DNA from 3 places in the Pseudomonas cerasi genome. Region 3 is predicted to be linked to each of the others. Evidence: riboswitches for the same ligand, from Rfam matches in the RefSeq annotation. Region 3 holds a riboswitch; each other region holds the start of a gene.

Region 1 (6,949 bases), on a different contig from region 3:
AGCGCGGCGACCAGCACTTCTGCGCAGTCGTTGATGCCTTCGACCTTGAGCTTCATGAACTCGTCGGTTCGCTCCCCCAGCGCCTCGGCGGTACGAACACGCTCCTCCTCTACCTGCGCCTGCATCCTGCCGCGCAATAGCGGATCGCTGATGCGGATGAAGCGCCACGGCTGCATCAGCCCGACGCTGGGAGCCTGATGCGCAGCTTCGAGCACGCGCGCCAATAGCTCGGGCGCGACCGCACCACCGATGAAGTGGCGCATGTCGCGACGTTCGGCGATAGCGCGGTACACCGCAGCCCGCTCTTCGGGGCTGAACGCTTGCTCGGTCATGGTTTGAACAGCGCCGCAATCGCCCGGGGGCAGGAAGGAAAATAGAAATGCACGTAGGACGCGGTCAGACGACCCAAACGATAGACCGCTTCTGCGCCGCGCCCGCCATTGGGGCTGACGCCACGCGCAATCGGCTGCAGCTCGGTGCTGGTCAGCGAGTGGTGATAGGTATGGCCGTGCAGCGTGCCCTCGGGCAGCTCGACGGCCTGCAAGGCCAGCGCCGCCAGACGCTTCTGCATGACCGCTTCACCGGACAGCAAGCCGACCAGTTCGGCGCGCACGCCCTCGACATCGGTCAGGGCTTCGAGCAAATAGAGCATGCCGCCGCACTCGGCAAGAATCGGCTTGCCGGCAATATGGTGAGCCCTGATCGAAGCCTGCATTGTGCCATTGGCGGCCAACGCCACGTGGTGCAGCTCCGGGTAGCCACCGGGCAGGTACAGGCTGTCGGCCTCGGGAAGCTCGCGATCATGGACCGGCGAGAAGAAACTCAGCTCGGCGCCCATGTTCCTCAGCAGTTCCAGGCTCGCGCCATACAGAAAGGCAAAGGCTTCATCGCGTGCGATGGCAATGCGTACGCCGCGCAGCAGCGGTTCGACATGAACCGGGTCGGGCGCGGTAAAGGTCACGGCCGGCGGCAAAGCCACTTCACAGGTGCTGGCCAGCGCCGCAGCAGCCATGTCCAGACGCACGTCCAGATCATTGAGCTCACTGGCCTGGACCAACCCCAGATGACGGCTGGGCAATTCGAAGCCGACTTCCCGGGACAGTGCGCCGTACCAGCGCAGGCCTTCGGTCAGGCTGTTCTCCAGCAACTGCGCATGGCGTACCGTGCCGACGCGATTGGCCAGCACGCCGGCGAACGGCAGATCAGGCTGATAGCGCGCCAGGCCCAGCGCCAGTGCGCCAAACGTCTGCGCCATGGCCGTGCCGTCGATCACACCGAGTACCGGCACGCCAAAATGCCGGGACAGGTCGGCGCTCGACGGCGTGCCGTCGAACAGCCCCATGACCCCTTCGATCAGAATCAGGTCCGCCTCGTCAGCCGCCTCCCACAACAGGCGACGGCTTTCATCGGCACCGACCATCCACATGTCCAGTTGATAGACCGGCGCACCACTGGCCCGCTCAAGAATCATCGGGTCAAGAAAGTCCGGGCCGCACTTGAACACCCGGACCTTGCGCCCCTGGTTGCGGTGCAAGCGTGCCAGTGCAGCGGTCACCGTGGTTTTGCCTTGCCCGGAGGCAGGCGCAGCGATCAATACCGCCGGACAATCACGCGGGGCTCTCATTGCAATGCGCTCAATGATGAAGGGTTCACAGCTCGATACCTTTCTGCGCACGAATACCGGCCTGAAACGCGTGCTTGACCACGCCGATCTCGGAAACGGTATCGGCCAGGTCGATCAATTCGGCTTTGGCACCGCGGCCAGTCACCAATACATGCTGCATCGGCGGACGTGCCTGCAGGTCGCTGAGCACTTGTTCAAGGTCGAGGTAGCCATGTTTGAGGGCGATGTTCAGTTCGTCGAGCACCACCAGACCAATGGCCGGATCGCGAAGCATTTCCTGAGACACGGCCCAGGCGGCTTCGGCGGCGGCGATGTCGCGCTGGCGATCCTGGGTTTCCCAGGTGAAGCCCTCACCCATTACGTGATAGCGCACCTGCTCGGGGAAACGGCGGAAAAACATTTCTTCGCCCGTGCTGTTGCGGCCCTTGATGAACTGCACCACACCACACTGCATGTCGTGGCCCATGGCGCGGGCGAGCATGCCGAATGCCGAGCTGCTCTTGCCCTTGCCATTGCCGGTCAATACCAGCAGCAGGCCGCACTCGTTGGGCGAGCTGGCGATACGCTCGTCCATGACGGCTTTCTTGCGCTGCATGCGCGCCAGATGGCGTTCGTCGCGTTCGGGGGATTCGTTCATCTGGGTTCTCCGCTCGGGGCAGGCGACAACAGACGGAAGGACAGCACTGGACAGCACGGCAACGCCCTGCACAGAACATCACCCTCCGTGATGTCATTGAGTGATTCAGGCCGGTCTCCGGGCTCATGAGCGGGTCACCCCGGCTGCGCGCCTTCCCATGTCGAAACACAGTGGCGTCAGGCACAGCCTTGACTCATTTACCGTTGCGGGGGCAGCGCCGGGATCGGATCTGTCGACCCACACCGGCTTCCCTGTTTCACTCTGCCAATCGGGGATTGCAGAGCACCTGAAACAAACCGCGAAGGGTAGAGGGTTGGACCGGGAGCGTCAATCGACACCGTCGCCGCGGAACGTGATTGAACCTAGCGGGTTGGCGGTGCCTCTATCAGTTACTGGACCATGCCCTTGTTAATGGAGATCGACAATGTTCAAACTCAGCCCCCACTACGCAGTGTTGCTTCTGGTCGCCGGCGGCCTCGCTGCCTGCGGCGAGTCTTCGAGACTGCAAGTCTCGGATGGAACAGGCCCCTCGCCCAAGCTGCCGGAGCCCAACAAGACGCTGATCCCGACCGTCAACATCGCCCCTGCCGTAGGCTGGGAAAAAGGCGCCAAGCCGGTCGCCGCGCCGGGCACACAAGTGGCTGCGTTCGCCGAAAACCTCGACCACCCGCGCTGGCTGTATGTGTTGCCCAACGGTGACGTGCTGGTCGCAGAAACCAATTCGCCCGCCAAACCGGATGACTCCAAAGGCATTCGCGGCTGGGTGATGGAAAAAGTCATGGGCCGCGCCGGTGCCGGTGTGCCCAGCGCCAACCGCATCACGTTGCTGCGCGACGTAGACAAGGACGGTGTGGCAGAGACGCGCACGGTTTTCCTGCAAAACCTCAATTCGCCGTTCGGCATGACCCTGGTGGGCAACAAGCTGTATGTCGCCGATACCGATCGCCTGATCAGCTTCCCGTATGAATCAGGGCAGACCTCGATCAGCGCGCAGGCGACCAAGGTGGTCGACCTGCCGGGCGGCACGCTCAATCACCACTGGACCAAGAATGTCATCGCCAGCAAGGATGGCAGCAAGCTGTACGTGACCGTGGGCTCCAACAGCAACGTGGCCGAAAACGGCATGGACAAGGAAGAGGGTCGTGCGGCGATCTGGGAAGTGGACGCGGCCACCGGCAACCACCGGATCTTCGCGTCGGGCCTGCGCAACCCCAACGGCATGGATTGGGAGCCGAAGACCGGCAAACTGTGGACGGCGGTCAACGAGCGCGACGAGATCGGCAGCGATCTGGTGCCTGACTACGTCACCTCGGTGCAGGACGGCGCATTCTACGGCTGGCCTTACAGCTACTACGGCCAGCATGTCGACGAGCGCGTCAAGCCGCAGAACCCGGCACTGGTCGCCAAGGCGATTGCCCCGGATTACGCAGTCGGTCCGCACACCGCTTCGCTGGGCCTGGTGTTCGCTGACGGCAAGACACTGGCTGCACCGTTCAACGAAGGCCTGTTCATTGGCCAGCACGGCTCATGGAACCGCAAACCGCACAGCGGCTATAAGGTGGTGTTCATTCCATTCAGTGGCGGCAAACCCAACGGCACACCGGTCGATGTGTTGACCGGCTTCCTCAACAAGGATGAAAAAGCCATGGGCCGTCCGGTTGGCGTGGTCAATGACCAGCGCGGCGGTTTGCTGGTGGCCGACGATGTCGGCAACAAGATCTGGCGCGTGACATCAACCAAGACTGCTCAGTAACGCCGAGCGGTGATTCCTGTGGGAGCGAGCTTGCTCGCGAAGAGGCCGACACAGCTACGGCGATCCCCAGCGTGCCACGCTCCAGCGTGGACACGCCTTTCTGGACGCTCTGCGTCCGATCCTGAGGCTGGAGCTGGGGGGAGCCGCTGATCAGCGGTTCCTGCCTAAGGCCGATTCTGCGCCAGACTGGACGGCTGAATCACGCGCTTGGCGTTGAGGTAGGCTCTCTGCCAGTAAGGCTTGTCGAGGCTGTCGAGCTTGACCGTGCCACCGGTGGCCGGCGCATGCACGAAGCGGCCTTCGCCCACGTAAATCCCCGCATGCGACACCTGCGAACCACCTGACGTGGCAAAGAACACCAGATCACCTGACTGCAGTTGCTCGCGGCGAATATTCGGTGCGCCCATCACGATCATCTCGCGCGTGGAACGTGGCAGGGAAATGCCAGCCGCGTCACGATAGACATAACCTATAAGACCGCTGCAATCGAAACCGGAGTCAGGCGTGTTGCCGCCCCAGCGATAAGGCGTGCCAACCAGCCCCAACGCACGAAACAGCACGTCTTCGGCAGCTGGAGAAAGAATCTGGGGAGGAGCAGTGACCACCGGACGCTGAACGATCCGGGGCGCTTTGGGCGGGGGCGGCGCGCTGGCGCAGGCACCGAGCAACGCAGCAACAGAAATGACTAACAGGCGCAACGCAATCGACATAACCACAACAACCTATCCGGATGCGGCTTACGCTGCCGAGAAGCTCAAAAACGCAGAAAGACCCGAAGGTCTTGTACTGCGCGTTCTATTTATTTACGCCGCTTGGGCGCGGTCTTGACTGTAGTCGAAGTCATCGCCGTTGTCTGCGTTACTTCAGGTGTCGATTTTACTGCAACAGTACCCGGGGCCATCGCCAGCGGCCGCTTGGCCTCGATGAAGGTCTTGCTCCAGTAGGCGTCATCGAGGCTGTCGATGCGCACACCGCCGCTGCGGCGACTGCTGGAGTGGATGAACTGCCGATTACCGGCGTAGATCGCTGCGTGGCTGACCTGACCGCGACCGCGAGTACTGAAGAACAGCACATCGCCCGGCTGAAGCTTGTTGCGCGCCACCAGAGGTGCGTTGACGTTGATCATTTCACGCGTGGAACGTGGCAGGCTCATGCCGGCCTCTTCGCGAAACAGATAACCGATGAAGCCGCTGCAATCGAAACCCGAAGAAGTCGACGTGCCGCCGAACTTGTAGCGTGTGCCGATCAGCGACTTGCCACGCTCCAGGATGCTGTCGGCCAGGGCCGGCAGTTGGTAAGACTTGTTATCAGCGAACTGGGCCAGTTCGTCTTCGGTAGCGAGCTCGTCCTGCAGGACTGCCGCGTCGGCGCGACGGGCTGCGGACTGGGCATTGGCATTGATCGCGCTCTGATAGCGTGGAACTGGCTGGGCCTGTTCCTGCTGTGCGACCGGCATATTGGCCGAGCAACCGAAGAGAAATGTAACGAGTGCGAGAGGCACGAGGGGTGCGAAGCGAACAACTTGCATGGGCACAACCGTGGCTGACTAGTTAAGATGGCGAGACTATGCCTTTTATGAAGGTGATTTGCAAATTCAATCGAACTAGATGTGACTTATGAGTTCGGCCATGACATGTGCCGCGCGGTACGGCAAAAAGACGTCCATCTGCGCGCTGTGGTCCGTCGGCTGCGGATTGATTTCTGCGGTAAAACCCCCGGAAACCCTGGTGCGAATGACCGGTTCGTGAATGTAGGGGAAGCTTGCGGTGGTGCCGATACTCAGCACTGCGTCATAGCCTTTAGCCAGCTGTTCATACAGTGTTTCCAGGGCTTTTTCGGGAAGCATTTCCTGAAAAAGAACGACGGACGGTCGCAAAATGCCACTACATGCCGGGCATAAGGGGGGCAAAGGGCGCTGCAAGTGCTCACTCAATTGCGAATCCTCAGCACCGCAGGATTGGCAAAACAGTGGCGAGAGTTGCCCGTGAATTTCGATCAGGCGCTCCGGCGGACTGCCCGCCGCACGGTGATAACCGTCGACGTTCTGGGTCAGCACCCAGCACTCGGGTTTGATGCGTTGCAACTGGGCGATGGCGTAATGCGCGATATTCGGTTCGCCACCCAGACACGCCCTGCCCAGTTCAGCGATGTACTTCCAGCACAGCTCGGGGTCACGGCGCAGCATGGGCCCGGACAGGGCCATTTCGATAGGCAGGCCATCATCGGTCTTGCCATTGTAAAGCCCGCCCACACCACGGTAGGTCGGCAACCCCGAATCGGCAGACAAACCCGCCCCGGTGATCACCAGAATCCGTTGTGCATGGCGCAAGGCAGCCGCCGTCTGCATCAACAGCGCCTGATCTACCACCCGAGGGTCTCTTTAAGGAAGGGAATGGTCAGCTTGCGCTTTTCCTGGAGTGACGCCTGATCGAGGCGCTCGAGCAATTCGAACAGCGCGCTCATGCTGCGTGTACCACGCGTCAGGATGAAATGCCCGACATCGTCGGTCAGGTGCAGACCACGCCGAGAGGCACGCAGTTGCAAGGCGCGCAGCTTGTCCTCGTCGGACAGACCGCGCATCTGGAACACCAATGCCATGGTCAGGCGCGATTTCAGGTCGGGAAGCTTTACCGGCAATTCGCGGGGCGATTTGGACGCGGCAATCAGCAGACGACGCCCGCTGTCACGCAGACGATTGAACAGATGAAACAGCGCTTCTTCCCAGTCGGGCTTGCCGACGATCGCCTGCAGATCGTCCAGACACACCAGCTCGTACTGCTCCAGATGATCGAACAGCTCGATGCCTTCATCTATGACTTCGGCCAGCGGCAGATACACTGCAGGCTCGCCCAACTGCTCGAAACGCAGGCAGGCAGCCTGCAGCAGGTGCGTGCGCCCTACTCCGTCCTTACCCCACAGATAGATGAGGCTTTCG
Region 2 (6,949 bases), 130 kb from region 3:
ACGCGCCGATGTCGATCTTGCGGTCGCTGACGAAATAATCGGTGCTGCCGCGATGAAAGGTCTTTTCCGGGTCCGGCACGAAAAAGTGCGCGGTACGGCCGCTGGAAGCGGGTGCGAGGTCCGTGCGGTCTTCGAGAATCTCGTCCAGACGCTGGCGATAATAGGCCGTGATGTTTTTCACGTAGCCCGCATCCTTGTAGCGCCCTTCGATCTTGAACGAGCGCACGCCGGCGTCCACCAAAGCACGCAGGTTGGCGCTCTGATTGTTGTCTTTCATCGACAACAGATGCTTTTCGAAGGCCACAACGCGACCCTGATCATCCTTGAGGGTGTACGGCAGGCGGCAGGCCTGCGAGCAGTCGCCACGGTTGGCGCTGCGGCCGTTTTGCGCGTGGGAAATATTGCACTGCCCGGAGAACGCCACGCACAGGGCGCCGTGGATGAAGAATTCGATGGCCGCATCGGTTTCATCGGCGATTGCGCGGATTTCCTGCAGATTCAGTTCCCGGGCCAGCACCAGCTGCGAGAAACCGGCCTGATCGAGAAACTTCGCCCGGCTCAGGGTGCGAATATCGGTTTGCGTGCTGGCGTGCAGCTCGATGGGCGGAATGTCCATCTCCATCACCCCGAGGTCCTGCACGATCAACGCATCCACGCCGGCGTCGTAGAGCTGGTGAATCAGCTTGCGCGCGGGCTCCAGCTCGTCGTCATGGAGGATGGTGTTGATGGTGGTAAAGATCCGCGCGTGGTAGCGGTGCGCGAATTTGACCAGCTCGGCAATGTCGCTGACCTCGTTACAGGCGTTGTGCCGCGCACCAAAGCTCGGCCCGCCGATATACACCGCATCGGCACCATGCAGGATGGCTTCACGGGCGATGGTCACATCCCGTGCAGGGCTGAGCAATTCCAGGTGGTGCTTGGGTAACGACATGGCAACGGGATCCGGCTGCGGGCAAAGCGCGCATTGTAGTGCCACAGACCGCGCGGTGCACCTGTTGCAGATGGCAGCAGGTGCCGGACTGACCATCGGCGTGGTTCAGCGCGAGCGCAGGCGCAGAATCTTCGCCCCGTCACTGGGGTCTGTCAGCCAGTGCGCCACCACGCCGAAGGTGCTCAGCAAGCGTTCCGGAGTCAGTACCTCGAGCGGCGCACCCAGCGCGACCAGCCGACCCTTTTCCATGACCGCCACACGGTCGCAGTCCAGCGCCTGATTCAGATCGTGCAGGGCAATTACGGTGGTCACCGGCAGGGCCCTGACCAGGCCGAGGATGGTCAGTTGATGCTGGATGTCCAGATGATTGGTCGGTTCGTCCAGCAGAAGGATCTGCGGCCGTTGCGCCAGCGCCCTGGCGATGTGAACACGTTGCCGCTCGCCACCGGACAAGGTGTGCCAGGCGCGTTTTTTCAGGTGCAGCATGTCCACATCCTGCAGCGCCTGGCGAACGATTGCATCGTCCTCGGAGCTCCACGGCTCGAGTGCCGACAGCCAGGGCGTGCGGCCCAGTTCGACGGCATCCAGCACGGTCACGGCGTCGCTGGTTTCAGCCTGCTGCTCGACCACCGCCAGCAGGCGCGCCACGTCCCTGCGGCTCAAGGCCTCAAGTGCTCGCCCGCCCAGGCTGACCGAGCCGCTGACCGGCTTCTGAATACCGGCCAGTAGCTTGAGCAGGGTGGATTTGCCCGAGCCGTTGGGACCGACCACGGCCAGGGTTTCACCTGCGGCAATGCTCAGGTCGACATCGCGCAGCAGCGCTGCGCCACGTACCGAATAACCCAGACCGGAACAACCGAGTACCGGTGCACTGAGCGGATGAGGTAAGGCATTCATCGCGTGCTGTTGCCCCGGATAAGAATCAAAGCGAAGACCGGTGCGCCGATCAGTGCGGTAATCACCCCGATCGGCAGCGCCTGCCCCTTGATCAGGGTGCGCGAAAGGATATCGGCAGCGATCAGAAACAGTGCGCCGCTCAAGGCGCTCAACGGCACCAGCCGGGCGTGCCGGACACCGACCAGCATCCGCACCGCGTGCGGGATCACCAGCCCGACGAAGCCGATGGAGCCGACAATCGAGACCATCACCGCGGTGACCAGCGCAGCGCTGGCGATCAGGATGATCTGCACGCGCCGTACCGCGATCCCCAGTGATGCCGCCGAGTCGCTGCCGAAGGTGAACGCGTCCAGCGCTCGCCGGTGCCAGAGGCACACCAGCAGGCCTGCCAGTACTGTCGGCACAGCCAGCCAGACCGAGTGCCAGCGCACACCGCTGAGGTTACCCAGCAGCCAGAACATGATGCCGCGTGCCTGCTCGGAGCTTGCCGATTTGGTGATCAGAAACGAGGTCAGGGCATTGAACAGTTGCGACCCGGCGATCCCGGCCAGAATGATCTGCCCGGCTGCCGTAGTGCCGCGTGAGGAATGCGCCAGCAGGGCGACCAGCGAAAACGCCGCCACGGCCCCGACAAAGGCGCCTGCCGACATTGAGATCGCACCTGCACCAAAGCCCAGAATGGCGACCAGTACCGCGCCGGTCGAAGCCCCTGCGGAAATCCCCAGCAGATACGGGTCTGCCAGCGGGTTGCGCAATAACGATTGCAACACCACACCACAGATCGCCAGCCCGGCCCCGCAGGCCGCCGCGACAATGGCGCGGGTCAGCCGGTAGTTCCAGACGATGCCTTCGTCTATAGGGTCGAGTACATAGCCAGCGCCCCAGAGTTTGTTGGCCAGCACCTGGAAAACCACGTTCAGGCTGATCGAGGTTTCGCCGATCGCGGCTCCGATCATGATCGCCAGCACCAGCACTGCCGAGACCCAGAGCACATGAACCAACGCTATCGGCAATCTCATTTGGCAGCGTTGAAACGGTTGGCGGCGTCAGCCAGTTCCTCGAACCCGGTGAACAGGCGCAGGCCCGCCTGCATGCCCTCGGCGTCGATGATCACGATCCGGTCATGCTTGACCGCGTCCATGTTGCGGGTCACCGGGTCGGTCTTGAGGAATTCGATTTTTTTCAGGTAATCGTCGGCCGGGAAGCGGCGGCGATCCATGCGCGCGATGACCAGAATGCTCGGGTTGGCTTTGGCGATGGTTTCCCAGCCCACAGTCGGCCATTCCTCGTCGGACTGAACGATATTGCGCATGCCCAGGCTGTTGAGCATGAAGTCCGGAATGCCTTTGCGGCCGGCCACGAAAGGGTCGCTGGCGAGGTCGGAGCTGGAGAACCAGAACAGCGCCGAGACGTCATTGGCCTTGTTCTGCCGGACGTTGGCGATCGCTGCGCTCAGGCGGGCCTTGAGGTCGGCAACCAGCGCGTCGCCGCGATCCCGCACATCGAAAATCTGCGCCAGTTGCTCGATGCTCTTGTAGATGGTGTCGATGCGGAACGGCTCCAGGCGTGTGCCATCGGCACCGACCAGATTGTCCTTGCCTTCGCAGTCGGACGGCAGGATGTAGGTGGGTATCTTCAGGTCATGGAACTGCTCGCGGGTGCCGACCACGCCCTGTTTGCCGACCATCCACTCCAGTTGCACGGCCACCAGTTCCGGTCGCTTGCCAATCACTGCCTCGAAACTGGGCTCGTTGTCGGCCAGGCGCTCGACCTTGTCGTTCTGCGCCTTGAAGCGTGGCAATACATTGTTGAACCACAGGGAAGTGCCGACCAGTCTGTCGCCCAGGCCCAGTTCGTAAAGCATTTCGGTGCCGGCCTGGCCAATGGTGACAGCCTTGGTCGGCGCATGCTGGAAGGTCAGGGTCGCGCCACAGTTTTCAAGGGTCAGCGGGTACTGAGTGGGGGCGGCGAGGGCCAGGGTGGACAGCGTCAGGCTGGCAGCGAATGCGGCGAGGCGGGGCAGCGACATGAAATGCGGTCTCCGTTGGAGCAGGTGCCAGGGCGCAATGCACATCAGGAAACACATCCCCGGATGATCACCGGGCACGACAGGAAATGCCGACGCGTGCGGATGTCCTTCCCGGACACCCCGCCGGTTAGTGGATTGAAGCGGGTCGGCAGGTCTCCTGACTGACACGTCATCGCCAGGCTCCGGCCTTCCCGGATCACGATCCAGTGGCAGTCATGGAGCAGGCTCGGTGCCTACAGTTGCGGGGGCAGTTTCGTTTTTCGCCTGGTGAGAAAGGCGTGCGAATTCCCTGTTAGTTCCTCTCGGAAACCGACGCGCGGCATGGTAAACGATAAGCGTTTTAGTGGCTAATCCTTTGCGCACAGCTGCTGCAGCACACGGTCTGTGGGTCCAAAACCGTCCCGATGGGCACTGAACTTTCGGGAAAAACGCTTAAATTATCTTCATGTTCACGTCCGTAAAACCGCAAAGGCCCATTCCAGAGCGTTCGCGTGAAAAACATGGCGCTGGGCCACAACACGTTTTTCACATCTTCTTCACCGCATCGGGACGATGCTGAACCTATCTTGCCTGCACGGGAGCGGCACAGACCTCGGGCACTCCCTGGGTCAACGCCACACATAGGTTCATGGCAGGAGTGGTCCCTTGACCGACACGATAATCAACAAGAATGTACTTCCCCGTTCGGGCACCAGTCAGCGCTACAAATTGCATCGGCACATCGTATCGATGTCCGTTGCCGTCGTGCTGACGGCTATCTGTGCATGGTTCTACTCGGCGTTCTCAGGCGTGCATGTGGTGGACCTGGGGGTCGGCAGCAACCTGAGCGTTTCCGGCCTTCGCGAGCACTGGCGGCAAGGCAATGTGGTGGTGATGATTCGCCACGCCGAACGCTGTGACCGCTCGAGCAACCCGTGCATGAGCGACGCCGACGGCATTACCTCCAACGGCCGCGACGCCGCTCTGGCGGTGGGCGCCGGGTTGCAGAAAATGGGTATGGACCACGCGCGCATTATCGCCAGCCCCAAGACCCGCACGCAACAGACTGCGCAACTGTTGGCCGGGCACGCGGTGGCTGGCCAGGACTGGATCAACGACTGTGACAGCGGCTTCATGAAAGCGGTGCAGGCCCACAAGGTCAGCGGCGAGAACATGGTGCTGGTGACCCACAGTGGCTGCATCGATCAGTTCGAGCGCAAGGTCGGCGTACCTGGCGGCGAGCGCTCCAGTGAGTACGCCCAAGCGTTTTTCGTAAAAATAGACGGCAGCCATCCGCCGAAAATCCTCGGCTCCCTGAATGCCGGGCAATGGGCAAACCTCAACAGCGAGCAATTCAATTGACGACATCTTCCAGCGCCAGGCTGCGGTTCTACGGCATCAACCTGGGTGTACCGGTGTTTTTCGCGTTACTGGTCTTCGTCACCTTCGACCTGACCACGATCGACCGGCAACTGAGTGACCTGTTTTTCGATTCGACGGCCGGGGTGTTTCCCATCGGCCAGAGCCATCTGTTCGAGAACATCACGCACAGATGGGCGCGGATCCTTCCGAACTGGACCGGAGAGCTGGCGATCATTGGTGCGATGCTGTCCTTTGTCTGGCCGTTGCTGGAAAAATATGATGATTCGCGCCTCGCGAGGCGGCTGACGGGCTCTCGGTTGGGCACCTTCCTGCGCTTTGCACGCAGGCACCGGCTGGACTTCTTTTTCGTCATCGTTGCCTTTGCGCTGAGCACCGCTATGATCCATTACCTGAAAAGCCATACCAGCGTTTACTGTCCTGTCGAGACTACCTTGTACGGTGGCAGTCAGGCGCACATCGAGTGGTTCAGGAACTTCAACCTGCTGCACGAGGCCGGCGCCGGGCGATGCTGGCCGGGCGGTCACGCGTCAAGCGCGTTCAGTCTGCTGGCCCTATACTTCGTGGCTCGTCGCTATTGCTGGCGGCATTCGAATACTCTGCTGGCGACCATTCTGCTGCTCGGGATGATTTACGGCACCACGCGGGTGCTGCAAGGCTGGCACTTCATGTCGCACACCTTCTGGGCAGGTATTGTGGTGTGGCTGAGCACGTTGCTGGTTGCCTTGTGCTTCTATGGCCGATCGAGGTTGCAACAGCCGATTCGCCAGGCGTTGGCCGTCAACAAACCTGATGCATTCGTCACTCGACCTGCAGACGCACTGGCGACAGGTTCCCGGTCGGCCGGGTAGAACAACAACAAGGCGCGGCAATGAACATTCTGGTTATTGAAGACCATCGTGATATCCACGATAACCTGCTGGAATTCTTCGAGCTCAGGGGGCATGCGGTAGAAGGGGCGCTGGACGGCCTGAGCGGGCTGCATCTGGCCGCGTCGAAACGCTTCGATGCGATCATTCTCGACATCATGCTGCCCGGCATCGACGGCAACCAGATCTGCCACAGCCTGCGCCAGTATTCGAAGTCGGAAGTCGCGATTGTGATGCTCAGCGCGCGCGATGAACTGGATGATCGGCTCACCGGTTTCAAGGTGGGGGCCGACGACTACATCACCAAGCCGTTTGCAATGTCCGAAGTGCTCGCCAGGGTAGAAGCGATCGTTAGCCGACGGCAGCGCCAGGACAACCGGATGATGGTGGTTGCCGACCTGCAGTTCGATCTCGACACCCTGGAGGTCACCCGCAAAGGCGTGCCTTTGAAGCTCAACCCGACCAACATGAAGCTATTGGAACTGCTGATGCGCAAAAGCCCGCATATCGTCAAGCGGGCCGAGCTGGAAGAGGCGCTTTGGGGCCGTGATGCCCCGAACAGCAGCAGTTTGCGCAGCAACATCCATGTGCTCAGGCGGGTACTGGATGGCGGGCACGACACGCCGTTGCTGCACACGGCCCATGGCCTGGGTTACAAGCTGTGCGCGCAGCGCTGAGGCGGACTCATTCGAAGTTGAACAGGCGCTGGATCAGGGTCGGTGTGCTGCCGGTCCAGCGTTTGAATGAGCGGCGGAAATTGGCCGGGTCGTTGAAGTTCAGGTAGTCCGCCACAGCTTCGTTGCTCATCCCCTTGATCTGATACAGGTACAACGCGACGTGCTTGCGCGCCAGGTCGTGCTGCGC
Region 3 (6,949 bases):
ATCAATCCCAGAGCGACCCAGAACAGCGCGTTGGTCAGCAGCGAGGCCATCATGAACTGCGATTCCAGAGCCTCGGGAGCCAGGCTTTCATGGACCAGCGGCTGTGGCGCGCCAAGCACATGCGGGACCAGCAGAATCGCCACACCCAGTGCTTTGAGCAGCCAGTTCTGGCCGAACACCAGCAAGGCCAGCCCGACGGCAGTCGACGCAGCAGCGCCGAGCCACCATAGCTGACGCTGACTCAACTCGGCGGCGGCCGTGCCTGGCAGTTCGGGTGGCAGGCCAAGGGTCGGGGCCAGCACGAACACGGCAAAACCGGCCAGCCCCCACCATGCGCCTTGCACGGTGCGACCCGGTGCCCGCAGGGTGTAAAGCCCGGCAAGCATCAGCGCAAAGCCCACCGCGACCACCAGGTTGCCGCCGGTGGTGGACAGCACACGCTGCCAACCGTTTTCGGGCTCCCAGGCCGCTTCTTCATGGGCATGGCTGTGTTCGGCCAACGCGCCGTCCGTGTGCTGATGCAGTTGCTCGGCAGGCGCGTTTTCGTAGGTCTCGGCCTGCTGGATCAGCGGCACCACCCACAGGCTTTGCAGCAGGGTCAGCAGCAGGGCGGCGAGCAGGCCGGTGAAACCTGCGGTGTAGGCGATTCGCTTGAACATTGTGTGGCCCTCAATGGCAAGGAAAGGCAGCGCTGTGACGGGTGTCGTGTGCCGCGTTGTGCACGGCCGCGATGTGCGAGAAACCGGCGAAGTACACCAGGCAGGCGCCGAGAAGCGCAGCGCTGATGGCGGCTGTCAGGCGTTGAGTGCGTGTGGAGCTGGGCGCGGCGGCGTGGCTGCTGATGGTCGACATGGCGTTCCCTCTTGTTGGTAATCGGCAAGTGGGCAACGCGCAAAAGAGCCTGCCGGCAGATGCCGGAGGTTTCAACTGCGCCCGCCCACCGCGGGTTTGTCATTGCAAGCATATCGGGCCGGTCTCCGGGCTCGCGAGGGGCCAGGACGTCAGTGCGTCAAAGCCTGCAAGGTCACCTTCCCATGCCAGCGGCACAGTGGATCAGACCTACTCTCGCTTACCGTTGCGGGGGCAGCACCGGACTTGCTCGACAACGCGAGCGCACCGGTTTCCCGTTTCACCCCGTGAGGGGCACCCGAAACAAGGCGCACAGGAGAGCATGGGCGGCAGGGCAGCGTCAATCTGAACGATTGACCTGTCTGCAGTCACTGCGTAGCCTTGCTGACTCGAGGTTCTCCCTGGGTAAAACATCACCCAGTGGAGCTAAGACGGGAATGCGGTACAAGCCGCAGCTGCCCCCGCAACTGTAAACGGTCATGTTCATTGCACAGCCACTGCTGCGGCGGGAAGGCGCGATGAATGCGTGTCGGCGTTTCTCACTGCCTGCCGCACGCCGCCGTGAGCCAGGAGACCTGCCTCGAACGGGCCGCACATGCTGCGGCCCTGGAGAATTCTCACTACAACCGGGCGGGGTGATCCGGTGGCGATCCGATCTGCGTGTCCTGCATGCGGTTCTCGTCCTGTTTGCCCGCCGCATTGCCAAAGGGCACCTGATGAAAACACTGGCCAAGCTTCCCGTCACCATCGTCACCGGCTTCCTCGGCTCGGGCAAGACCACCCTGTTGCGGCACATGCTCGACAACGCCGAAGGGCGGCGCATTGCGGTCATCGTCAATGAGTTCGGCGAGCTGGGCATCGACGGAGAAATCCTCAAGCAGTGCACGATCGGCTGCACCGAAGAAGAAGCCAACGGCCGGGTGTACGAACTGGCCAACGGCTGCCTGTGCTGCACCGTGCAGGAAGAGTTCTTCCCGGTCATGCGCGAACTGGTCGCGCGCCGTGGTGATCTGGACCATATCCTGATCGAAACCTCGGGGCTGGCGCTGCCCAAGCCGCTGGTCCAGGCTTTTCAATGGCCGGAAATCCGCAACGCCTGCACGGTCGATGCGGTGATTACGGTGGTCGACAGCCCGGCGGTACTGGCTGGTACTTTCGCTGCCTTCCCTGATCAGGTCGATGCGCAGCGCAAACTTGATCCCAACCTGGACCACGAGTCGCCCCTGCACGAACTGTTTGCCGATCAACTGGCCAGCGCTGATCTGGTGATCCTCAACAAGGCCGACATGATCGACGCCGAAGGTCTGGCGACGGTGCGTGCCGAAGTTGCCGAAGAGTTGCCGCCTGCCGTCAAGGTGATCGAAGCCAGCAGTGGTCGCCTGCCGATCAGCGTGTTGCTGGGTGTCGGTGCCGAGTCCGAACTGCATATCGATGCGCGCAAGACCCACCATGATCACCACGACGATGACGATCATGATGACCACGATCACGACGCGTTCGATTCGATATCCCTGAAACTGCCGCAAGCTGACGAGAAAGTCCTGCTCGATGCACTGAATCAGTTGGTGGTGCAGCACGGCATTCTTCGTGTGAAGGGCTTCGCGGCCATTCCCGGCAAGCCGATGCGCCTGCTGATTCAAGGTGTCGGGACGCGTTTCGACAAGCACTTCGACCGCGCCTGGCGTGCCGATGAAGAGCGTGCCACACACTTGGTGCTGATTGGTCAGGAGCTGGATGCCGCAGCCCTGCAAGCGCAACTCAACGCTGCGATTGCCGGCTGACCCATGCATTTACTGAGAACCCAGCCCGGCGGTTTCGTACCTGACGACAATATTGCCGATCTGGGCCAGACCCCGGCCGAGCTGGTGATTCTCTGCAGCGGCGACTCCAGCCTGGCGCTGCTGGCCGAAGCTGCCCGGCAGCTCCCCGAAGACTACCCCAGCCTGCGTCTGGCCAACCCGATGCAGGTCCAGAATCACGCCTCTGTCGACCTGTACGTCGATGAAGTGCTGCGTCACGCAAAGGTCATCCTGATTTCTCTGCACGGCGGTATTGGCTACTGGCGCTACGGCGTCGAGCGGCTGATGGAGCTCGCGGCACGCGGCGTTCAGGTCATTCTGGTGCCGGGTGATGACCGCCCTGATCCAGAGCTGAGTGATTTGAGCACCGTGCCTGCCGTAGAGCGCGACCGACTCTGGCAGTTTTTGCGTCAGGGCGGCCTGCAAAACGCGCTGCAACTGTACAACTGCATGGCCAGTCGCTGGCTGGACCGCGATTATTCCTGGGTCGAGCCCGCGCCGTTGCCGCGCATGGCGATCTACCATCCGCGTTTGGCAAGCGCGCAGCTTGCCGATTGGCAGGCAGACTGGCTTGCCGAGCAGCCGGTGGTAGCGCTGCTGTTCTATCGCTCGCACCTGCAGGCCGCCAATACCGGTTTCATCGATGAGTTCTGTGTGCGCTTGCAGGCGCAAGGCATCAACCCGCTGCCCATAGCCGTGGCCAGCCTCAAGGAGCCCGGCTGTTTCACTCAGGTGGAGGACTGGCTGGATGAGGCTGAAACCGAGCTGATCCTCAATACCACCGGTTTTGCCCAGTCGAGTCCGGAAGCGCCGCATCTGCGGCCGTTTCGGCGCAACGTGCCGGTCATTCAGGCCATCTGCGCGCAGGACAACGAGCCTGCCTGGCAGGCCAGCGAACAGGGCCTTGGCGCTCGTGATCTGGCGATGCACATTGCCTTGCCGGAGCTGGACGGACGGATCATCAGCCGGCCGATCAGCTTCAAGGACCTGGCCTGGCGCAGTGAGCGCAGCCAGTCGGACGTGGTCTGCTACCGCGCCCAGCCGGACCGGATGGATTTCGTCGCGCAACTGGCGCGGCGCTGGATCGAGCTTGCGCGCCTGCCCAATGGCGAAAAGCGCGTGGCGCTGATCCTCGCCAACTACCCGACTCGCGACGGGCGGATCGGCAATGGTGTGGGGCTCGATACGCCTGCTGCGGCGCTGAATATCCTGCGCGCCATGCAGGCAGAGGGCTATCCGCTGGCGCCGTTGCCGGACACTGGCACTGAACTGATCCAGCAACTGCTCGGCGGCGTGACCAATGATCTGGACAGTATCGACCAACGCCCGTGTCACCAGAGCATGGCGCTGGAGGAATACCTGGCGGCGTTCAACGAACTGCCGCAGGAAAATCGCGACGCGGTGAACGCCCGTTGGGGCACGCCGGACACCGATCCGATGTTTCGCAGCGGCCGGATGATGATCGCCGGGCTGCGCTTTGGTCTCACCTTCATCGGGATTCAACCGGCACGGGGTTATCAGGTCGACCCGAGCGCGGTGTATCACGACCCGGATCTGGTTCCACCTCATGGCTATCTGGCGTTCTACTTCTGGCTACGCAAGGCCTACGGCGCGCACGCGGTGGTGCATGTCGGCAAGCACGGCAACCTCGAATGGCTGCCCGGCAAGGGTGTGGGGTTGTCGCGAACCTGCTGGCCGGACGCGGTGCTGGGCGCCATGCCGAACATCTATCCGTTCATCGTCAACGATCCGGGCGAGGGCGCACAGGCCAAGCGGCGCACTCAGGCGGTCATCATCGATCACTTGATGCCGCCGCTGACCCGCGCGGAGACCTACGGCCCGTTACGCAATCTGGAACTGCTCGCCGACGAATTCTACGAAGCGCAATTGCTCGATCCGCGCCGCGCGCGCGAGCTGCAGCGTGACATTCTCGAGCTGGTCCGTGAAACCCATATCGACCGCGAACTGGCGCTTGGCGAGAACCTCGACAGCGATGCCGACGCGGCGCTCTGGCTGCCACGGCTGGACACTTACCTGTGTGACCTGAAGGAATCGCAGATTCGCGATGGTCTGCATATCTTCGGTCAATCGCCGCAAGGTCGTCTGCGCATCGATACCTTGCTGGCCCTGCTGCGTATTCCGCGTGGTGACGGGCGTGGCGCGCAGTCCAGTCTGTTGCGTGCGTTGAGCAAGGCGTTCGAGCTGGACTTCGACCCGCTGAACTGCGAATTGGCCGAACCCTGGACCGGCCCGCGTCCCGCTGCATTGCAGGCCCTGAGCAGCGATCCCTGGCGCAGTGCCGGCGATGCTCGAGAGCGGCTGGAGCTTTACGCCGCCATCCTTATCGAACGCGTCATCCAGGGCGAAGCGTTGACTGACTTGCCTGCACACGATGATCTGGCCCAGATCCTCGACAGCCTGCGTGACGTCGTCGCACCGCGTCTGGATGCCTGCGGCCCCGGCGAAATGCAGGGCATGCTTGATGCCCTGAGTGGTCGTTTCGTGCCGGCAGGTCCCAGCGGCGCGCCGAGCCGGGGGCGTCTGGATGTGCTGCCCACCGGCCGCAACTTTTTTACCGTGGATGTGCGCAACCTGCCGACCACCACGGCCTGGCGAATCGGCTTCCAGTCCGCCAATCTGCTGCTGGAACGACACCTCCAGGACCATGGTGACCACCTGCGCCAGTTGGGCCTCTCGGTGTGGGGCACGGCGACCATGCGTACCGGCGGTGACGACATCGCCCAGGCCATGGCGCTGATGGGCGTGCGTCCGGTGTGGGCGACGGGCAGTCAGCGGGTCGATGACTTCGAGATTCTGCCGATCAGCCTGCTCGACCGCCCACGAGTGGACGTGACACTGCGGGTCTCCGGCTTCTTCCGTGACGCGTTCGCCAACCTCATCAAGCTGTTCGACGCTGCGGTGCAGGCCGTCGCGGCGCTTGACGAGCCCGACGACCTGAACCCGCTGGCGGCCAGGGTCCGTGAAGAACGGCAGGGCTTCATCGCAGAAGGTCTGAATGAAGACGAAGCGGCGCGTCAGGCTGGCTGGCGGATATTTGGTGCCAAACCCGGTGCCTATGGCGCTGGCGTGCAGGGTGCTATCGATGGCCGCCTGTGGCAGAGCCGCGATGACCTTGCCGAGGTTTACCTGAACTGGGGCGGTTACGCCTATGGCGCTGCCGATGAAGGTACGCCCGCACGCCAGCGCTTTGCCCAGCGGCTTTCTCAGGTGCAGGCGGTGCTGCAGAATCAGGACAATCGCGAACACGATCTGCTCGACTCAAACGACTACTACCAGTTTCAGGGCGGCATGCTTGCCGCTTCGGAAAGCCTCAGCGGGCAGAAGACCGCCAGTTACCACGGCGATCACAGCCAGCCCGACCTGCCGAAAATCCGTACCCTCAAGGAAGAGCTGAACCGGGTGATACGTTCGCGCGCAGCGAATCCGAAATGGATCGAAGGGGCCAAGCGCCATGGTTACAAGGGGGCGTTCGAGATGGCCGCGACCGTGGATTTCCTGTTCGCGTTCGATGCGACCACCGAGCTGATCGATGATCACCAGTACGCGCTGCTCGCCGACGCCTATCTGCTGGACCCGGCGACTCGCGATTTCATCGCTCAGCACAATCCTGATGCCTTGCGCGACATGACCGAGCGCATGCTCGAAGCCCAGCAGCGCGGCCTCTGGCAGGAGCCTGGCGAGTATCAGCAGGCGCTGGAAGACCTGCTCCTGGACATAGAAGAGAACTGATGACCGTGTCTGATTCAACGATGAGTGAAACTCCGCATTTTCCGCTGGCCGCTGTGGTCGGTGCTGATGACCTGAAACTGGCGTTATGCCTGACTGCCATCGACCCGCGCATCGGCGGCGTGTTGATCGAAGGGCCGCGGGGCATGGCCAAATCGACGCTGGCCCGCGGGCTGGCCGATGTGCTGGCCAGCGGTCAGTTCGTCACCTTGCCGCTGGGTGCTACCGAAGAGCGTCTGGTCGGCACGCTGGACCTTGACGCCGCACTGAGCGAGGGTCGCGCGCGCTTCTCTCCGGGCGTGCTGGCCAAGGCCGACGGCGGCGTGCTGTATGTCGATGAGGTCAACCTGCTTGCCGACCATCTGGTCGACCTGCTGCTGGACGTCGCGGCCAGCGGCGTCAACCTGGTCGAGCGCGACGGTATCTCCCATCGTCATGCTGCGCGTTTCGTGCTGATCGGTACCATGAACCCCGAAGAAGGTGAATTGCGCCCGCAGTTGCTGGACCGCTTTGGCCTCAATGTGGCGCTGAGCGGTCATACACTGCCTGCCGAG

The links. A riboswitch is a leader RNA that binds a small molecule or an ion and turns the genes downstream of it on or off. The one in region 3 is predicted to bind cobalamin.
Region 1: it holds a riboswitch for cobalamin, as region 3 does, so the genes downstream of both, cobO (cob(I)yrinic acid a,c-diamide adenosyltransferase) here and PI739_RS20575 (CbtB domain-containing protein) in region 3, are expected to answer to the same signal.
Region 2: it holds a riboswitch for cobalamin, as region 3 does, so the genes downstream of both, PI739_RS21060 (ABC transporter substrate-binding protein) here and PI739_RS20575 (CbtB domain-containing protein) in region 3, are expected to answer to the same signal.

The regions. Positions count from the first base shown of each region.
Region 1 is NZ_JAQJVM010000002.1:516,197-523,145, forward strand. It holds gene bluB (5,6-dimethylbenzimidazole synthase) at 1-332, opposite strand, end outside; gene PI739_RS11515 (cobyrinic acid a,c-diamide synthase CobB) at 329-1,624, opposite strand; gene cobO (cob(I)yrinic acid a,c-diamide adenosyltransferase) at 1,650-2,261, opposite strand; cobalamin riboswitch at 2,353-2,566, opposite strand; gene PI739_RS11525 (PQQ-dependent sugar dehydrogenase) at 2,686-4,014, shown strand; gene PI739_RS11530 (C40 family peptidase) at 4,179-4,724, opposite strand; gene PI739_RS11535 (C40 family peptidase) at 4,814-5,542, opposite strand; gene PI739_RS11540 (NAD-dependent deacylase) at 5,618-6,382, opposite strand; gene hda (DnaA regulatory inactivator Hda) at 6,376-6,949, opposite strand, start outside.
Region 2 is NZ_JAQJVM010000003.1:1,247,955-1,254,903, reverse strand. It holds gene PI739_RS21075 (peptidase U32 family protein) at 1-931, opposite strand, end outside; gene PI739_RS21070 (ABC transporter ATP-binding protein) at 1,037-1,828, opposite strand; gene PI739_RS21065 (FecCD family ABC transporter permease) at 1,825-2,847, opposite strand; gene PI739_RS21060 (ABC transporter substrate-binding protein) at 2,844-3,857, opposite strand; cobalamin riboswitch at 3,988-4,186, opposite strand; gene pmrG (lipopolysaccharide core heptose(II)-phosphate phosphatase PmrG) at 4,503-5,198, shown strand; gene PI739_RS21050 (phosphatase PAP2 family protein) at 5,165-6,067, shown strand; gene PI739_RS21045 (response regulator transcription factor) at 6,088-6,762, shown strand; gene PI739_RS21040 (AraC family transcriptional regulator) at 6,770-6,949, opposite strand, start outside.
Region 3 is NZ_JAQJVM010000003.1:1,119,360-1,126,308, reverse strand. It holds gene PI739_RS20580 (CbtA family protein) at 1-659, opposite strand, end outside; gene PI739_RS20575 (CbtB domain-containing protein) at 670-852, opposite strand; cobalamin riboswitch at 952-1,166, opposite strand; cobalamin riboswitch at 1,225-1,446, shown strand; gene cobW (cobalamin biosynthesis protein CobW) at 1,566-2,630, shown strand; gene cobN (cobaltochelatase subunit CobN) at 2,634-6,398, shown strand; gene PI739_RS20560 (magnesium chelatase ATPase subunit I) at 6,398-6,949, shown strand, end outside.